Regions from separate parts of the Rhizobium sp. CF142 genome, predicted to be linked through region 1. Evidence: riboswitches for the same ligand, from Rfam matches in the RefSeq annotation. Region 1 holds a riboswitch; the other holds the start of a gene.
The links. Region 1 has a riboswitch for S-adenosylmethionine ahead of metA (homoserine O-acetyltransferase MetA). Riboswitches for the same ligand answer to the same signal wherever they lie in the genome.
Positions count from the first base shown of each region.

Region 2: it holds a riboswitch for S-adenosylmethionine, as region 1 does, so the genes downstream of both, PMI11_RS21685 (O-succinylhomoserine sulfhydrylase) here and metA (homoserine O-acetyltransferase MetA) in region 1, are expected to answer to the same signal.

Region 1 is NZ_AJWE01000124.1:34,447-37,679, forward strand. Features, by position in the region: gene PMI11_RS31120 (aldose epimerase family protein) at 1-307, opposite strand, end outside; gene metA (homoserine O-acetyltransferase MetA) at 448-1,371, opposite strand; SAM riboswitch at 1,419-1,496, opposite strand; gene PMI11_RS31130 (ABC transporter ATP-binding protein/permease) at 1,645-3,233, shown strand, end outside.
Region 2 is NZ_AJWE01000098.1:113,442-116,674, reverse strand. Features, by position in the region: gene apaG (Co2+/Mg2+ efflux protein ApaG) at 1-33, opposite strand, end outside; gene PMI11_RS21685 (O-succinylhomoserine sulfhydrylase) at 222-1,406, opposite strand; SAM riboswitch at 1,453-1,531, opposite strand; gene PMI11_RS21680 (2'-deoxycytidine 5'-triphosphate deaminase) at 1,605-2,699, shown strand; tRNA gene PMI11_RS21675 (tRNA-Gly) at 2,759-2,832, shown strand.

The sequences.
Region 1 (3,233 bases):
GCGTGACACCCTTCTCGTTCAATTCGAGCTGGTAGTCCTTGCCGTCGAGTGTGAACTTGCCGTCGCCGATGCGGTTGGCACAGCGTCCCGGCGTAGCGCCGAAGAAAGGCGAATGCGCGAGGTAGCTGCCTAAATCCTCGAAGCCGAGCACCAGCGGGGCATTATGGCTCTCGAGCCTGATATCCTGGATCACTGCGCCCCAGCTCAACACCTTGACCGTCAGTCCGCCGCCGCGGATGACGACGCGATGGACGGTCTCCCCGTCCTTCGTCTGTCCGAAAACTTCCCGTTCCAACTTGTCCGCCATGATCGACGCTCACTCCATCCCTAGAATTCTGGAACCGGAACCTGCCCCCATTCGCCGCAAACCGCAACCGGGCAGTGCCGGAAAACAAAACGCCGTCGCATTTCTGCGACGGCGTTATTTCTAAACCAGACCGGTGACGCTCAGATGTCCGAGCCGATCTCTTCGATATCGTAGGGCGTCGTCTGGTAGATCTCATTGATCCAGTTGCCGAAAAGCAGATGCGCATGGCTGCGCCAGCGGTTCTGCGGCGCGAGCGCCGGATCGTTATGCGGGAAGTAATTGTGCGGCATCTTGATCGGCACGCCGGCATTCACGTCGCGGAAATATTCGTCCGAAAGAGACGTGGAATCATATTCGACGTGATTGAAGATATAAAGCCGCCGACCCTTTGGCTCGTGGACGAGACAGACGCCCATCTCGCTCGATTCCATCAGGATCTCGAGGCCGTCGACCTTCTCGATGTCGGCCCGGCGCACCTCGGTCCAGCGCGACACCGGAACCTCGAAATTATCAGAGAAACCGTTGAGATAAACGGAAGAGGGTTTGAGATTGCGGTGACGGTAGACGCCGAAGGCCTTTTCCTTCAGTTCATACTTCGGCACGCCGTGGAAATGATAAATCCCTGCCATCGCACCCCAGCAGACATTCATGGTCGAATGGACGTTTGTCTGCGTCCAGTCGAAAATCTGCTGCATTTCCTTCCAATAGGTAACGTCCTCGTAAGGCAGCGTCTCGATCGGCGCACCCGTGATGATGAAGCCGTCAAACTTGCGGTGCTTCACTTCCTCCCAGGTCTGGTAGAAGGCGAGCAGATGTTCTTCAGAAGTATTCTTGGCCTTGTGGTTGCCGACACGGACCAACGAGAATTCCACCTGCAGCGGCGAAGCGCCGACCAGGCGCGCCATCTGCACTTCGGTCTTGATCTTGTTCGGCATGAGGTTGAGCAGCCCGATCTGCAGCGGGCGGATATCCTGGCGGATCGCCACCGTTTCGGTCATCACCCGCACGCCCTCGTTCACGAGGGTTTCGAAGGCGGGCAGCGTATCGGGAATCTTGATGGGCATTGCGGTCAACTCGATCAAAATAAAAAACCGGCGGCGAAAGAATCGCTACCGGTCCGCACGCGGCCCTTTAGCGACTTATTTAACGTGGCTGCAAGCCGGCCGGCCAAATCACCACGAGCCATCTTAATTAGCGCCAGTCGCGCTGCGAATCAACTGTCAATAGAGACAGCTGCACAAACCATCACGCTTTCTTTATGGGTGGTGGAATCTGTTGATGGACCAGTAACGCCCCCATGTTATTAATGGTGTGATGGGCGATTTTGGAAAAAAATAATGAAAAATGACGTAAAAGGAGGGAAGGGCATCCAGAGTCAGGACCGGGTGGGGTATGATCTCAGCCTGACATATCGGCTTGGAGTGATGTTCTCCGCATTCTGGAATTCGCAGGTCCGCGGCAAAGTCGTCGCGCTCGCGGTTCTGCTTGTCATTATCATCCTGGCAACCGCCTACGGACAGGTGATCCTCAACGAATGGAACGCCCCCTTCTACGATTCCCTCGAGCGTCGTGATCTCGGCGAGTTCTTCCGCCAGCTCGAAGTCTTCGCGATGATCGCTGGCGCGCTGTTGCTGCTAAACGTGCTGCAGGCATGGCTGAATCAGATGACGGCCCTCTACATGCGCGAAGGCCTCTCGCGCGATCTCGTCGATCAGTGGCTGGAGCGCAAGCGCGCCCTCAAGCTCTCCACCATCGGCATCCTCGGCGTTAACCCGGACCAGCGCCTTCACGAAGATTCCCGCAATCTTGCCGAAAGCACTACCAACCTCGCTCTCGGCCTCTTGCAATCGACCATCCTGCTCGTCAGTTTCATCGGCGTCTTGTGGGAACTTTCGAGCGGCTTCATCTTCCATATCAGCGGCCACAGCTTCACCATCCCCGGCTACATGGTCTGGGCGGCGATCTTCTACGCCGCATCGGCCTCGCTATTGAGCCAGGTCGTTGGCCGCAAGCTCGTCAAGCTCAATGCCGACCGGTTCTCGAAGGAAGCCGAACTGCGCTTTGCGCTGATGCATGCCAACGAGAACATGCCGGCGATAACAGTGGCGCGCGGCGAAGAGAACGAGCGCAAGCGCATCAACGGCGATATCAGCAACGTCCTTACCGTGATCAAGCGGCTCGCCATGGCCAATACCAACTTGACCTGGGTCTCGGCGGGTTATGGCTGGCTGGTTATCGTTATCCCGATCATTGTTGCAGCCCCCGCTTATTTCTCCGGCGGGCTCACTTTCGGCCAGCTGATGATGTCGGTTGGCGCCTTCAACCAGGTCAATACGGCGCTGCGCTGGTATGTCGCCAACTTCGGCCCGATTGCCGAATGGCGCGCCACGCTGATGCGCGTCACCGATTTCCGCCAGGCGCTTCAGGAGATGGATGACGGCTTCGATTTGAAGGACGCAATCGTCTACGAGGAAACCGCGCCCGACAGGTTGACGCTGAAGGATATCGTCATCATGGCCAAGCTTGGCGAGGATATCGATGATTGCGGCGGCTTCCAGATGCGTGAAACGGATGTGACGATCAGGGCCGGCGAAAAGGTCATGATCAACGGCGATCACAGCGTGAACCGCCGCCTGCTCTTCCAGGCCATGGCCGGCCTCTGGCCCTGCGGCAAAGGCACAATAGGCCTGCCGCCGATTGACGACATCCTGTTCATCCCTCAGGTTGCCTATGTGCCGGGCGGAACGCTGCGCGAGGCAATCGCATTCCCCGAAAAACCCGAAGCCTATGACACGGCGGCCATCGAAGCTGCGCTTGAGGCTGCCGGCTTGCATTCGCTGGTCGCCCGCCTCGATAGCCGCGCGCGCTGGGACAAGCTTCTCGATGCCGATGAACAGAAGGCAATCGGCTTTGCGCGCCTGCTCCT
Region 2 (3,233 bases), on a different contig from region 1:
GACTTCGATATCTCGTGTGAGGGCGCGATACATGCCTTACACCTTAGTCAGGATATGTTACCCGTATCTTATAAGAGGCCTCTGCCGTCAAGAAACGGTACAGTGATCGCGGCCTCACCACCCCCGGTTGGACCGCCTTTCGTTCATTAAGCCTAACTCTCAGTGTTAATTTCAAGGCAAATGCTACGGCCGCGGTGCTTTCCGCGGCCGTGCCTTGATGCTCAGGCCGAAACCTTGGCCAGAGCGCGGGCGAAATCCTCGACCAGATCGTCCGTGTCTTCGATGCCGGCCGAGAGGCGTACCGTGCCCGGCGAAATGCCGAGTTCGGCGCGGGCTTCGTCCGTCAGGTTCTTGTGCGTGGTCGTGGCCGGATGCGTGATCAGGCTCTTGGAGTCGCCGAGATTGTTGGAGATCTTGACGATCTCCAGCGCATTCTGCAGCGCGAACGCCGCATCCTTGCCGCCCTTCAGCTCGAAGCAGACGAGCGTCGAGCCGCCCGTCATCTGCTTGGCGATGATATCCGCCTGCGGATGGTCCTTGCGGCCGGGATAGATGACCTTGGCGACCTTGCTCTGATCGGCGAGGAAGTCGGCGATCTTTGCGGCATTCTGCGTTTGCTGCTTGACGCGCAGCGGCAGCGTCTCGATGCCCTTCAGAAGCGTCCAGGCATTGAACGGCGACATGGCCGGACCGGTATGGCGGAAATAGTCATGCAGGTTCTCGTCGATCCATTCCTTGTCGGAAAGAACGACGCCACCGAGGCAGCGGCCCTGACCGTCAATATGCTTGGTCGCGGAATAGACGACGATATGAGCGCCGAGCTCCAGCGGCTTCTGGAAGAGCGGGGTCGCAAACACGTTGTCGACGACGACCTTTGCGCCGATTTGGTTGGCGAGCTTGGCGACGCCGGCAATATCGACCACTTCCAGCGTCGGGTTGGTCGGGCTTTCCAGGAAGAACACCTTGGTCTTCGGTGTAACAGCCTTTTCCCAGTTTTCGAGGTAGCGGCCGTCGACCAGCGTGCAGTCGATGCCGTATTTCGGCGCCAGCGTCTCGACCACCCAGCGGCAGGAGCCGAAGAGGGCGCGCGCTGCAACGATATGGTCGCCGGCCTTCAGCTGGCAGAGGATGGCGGCGGTAACGGCGGCCATGCCGGATGCCGTGGCGCGGGCATCTTCGGCGCCTTCCAACATGCACATGCGCTTTTCGAACATATCATTGGTGGGGCTGCCGTAGCGCGCATAGATGAAACCGTCGGTCTCGCCCTTGAAGCGCGCTTCCGCCGCTTCCGACGTATCGTAGACGAAACCCTGCGTGAGATAGATTGCCTCTGATGTCTCGCCGTACTGCGAGCGGAGCGTTCCGCCGTGAACGAGTTGGGTTGCCGGGCGCCAAGTCTTGCTCATGCCATCACCACTTTCAAACAACAAAAAAACCGGCCGCAAAAGCAGACCGGTTTTCAACCCGGTCTTTTTAGCCACTTATTTAACGTGGCTGCAAGCCGACCGGCCAAATCACCACGGGATAAATTTGCAATACTGCCGTTCTGCGCTTGCGTCAATTCCCCGACTTTGGTTTTGTCGGCGGCAAATTATGGATGGAGCATGATGGCTCGCGAAACTGGAATTTTGGCCGACCGCGCAATTGCCGCGCTGTTTGAAACGGGGCGTCTTCAAAGCGAGCGTGAGCTGGATCGTGACCAGATCCAGCCTGCCAGCCTGGATCTGCGGCTGGGCGCCAAGGCGTTCCGGGTGCGCGCCAGCTTCATGCCCGGCCCTTCTCACCTTGTCGCAGACAAGCTCGACCGGCTGAGCCTGCATGTCATCGACCTCAGCGAAGGCGCGGTGCTGGAAACCGGCTGCGTCTACATCGTGCCGCTGATGGAGCGCCTCGATCTGCCGGCCGACATGTCGGCCTCGGCCAATCCGAAGAGCTCGACCGGCCGCCTCGATATTTTCACGCGCGTCATCACCGATTACGCGCAGGAATTCGACAAGATCCCATCAGGCTATTCCGGCCCGCTCTATCTCGAAATCAGCCCGCGCACCTTCCCCATCGTCGTACGCCGCGGCTCGCGCCTGTCGCAGATCCGCTTCCGCGTCGGCCATTCGGTTCTGGGCGAGCCGGAGCTTCTGAAGCTACACGCGACGGAAACGCTCGTCGCCGCCAAGCAGCCGAACGTCTCCGGCGGCGGCATTGCGCTGTCGATCGATCTGGCGGGCGACGAGGAAGGCCTGATCGGCTATCGCGGCAAACACCACACCGCCGTCGTCGACGTCGACAAGAAGGCCCAGCACGATATCTTCGACTTCTGGGAACCGCTCTACAGTCGCGGCCGCACCGAACTGATCCTCGATCCGGATGAGTTCTATATCCTCGTCTCGCGTGAGGCCGTACACGTTCCTCCGCACTATGCGGCGGAAATGACCCCCTTCGATCCGCTCGTCGGCGAATTCCGCGTCCACTATGCCGGCTTCTTCGACCCGGGCTTCGGCCACGCCCCGGCCGGCGGCCGCGGCAGCCGCGCCGTGCTGGAAGTGCGCAGCCACGAAGTGCCCTTCATCCTGGAAGACGGCCAGATCGTCGGCCGCCTGATCTACGAACACATGCAGGAACAGCCGTCGAGCCTTTATGGCTCAGGCCTCGGCTCCAACTATCAGGCCCAGGGCCTCAAACTGTCGAAGCACTTCCGCATCTGATGCCCGATGGCGCCGTCACTTGACAGCGGCGGCCATCTGTTGGAAGTCTCAAGCATCAGGCGGGTGTAGCTCAATGGTAGAGCAGCAGCTTCCCAAGCTGAATACGAGGGTTCGATTCCCTTCACCCGCTCCAGCTTCCCCTTCCCAAGCTTGAAGGGCGGGACGTCAAAGGCCGGTCTTATTGTCGTGAACCGCCACTGCAAGGCTGATCAAGACTTGCTTGCTGGTCATCGATAACGTGAGCCACGACTTCATGTTGAGGCCGGCTGGTATCAGCCGCGATATCATATTTGCAGAAGTTATGCGGTTTCAAATGGAAGTTTGTTTTCCCGAGGACCGGGTGGCAAGTCACGGCCAACCCCTTATTGTATTCCTGATCGCCACTACTTGACAGCGAGTAGGATATGTTATAATTATATATTACTAATATATGTTTTCGACAATGTGCCTCTACGCGCAATACTGTAGCGCGTGGCGATGAGACATATATTTCCACAAAATCCGCGATTTTTTCTCTTGCCTTATGGGAAGGCG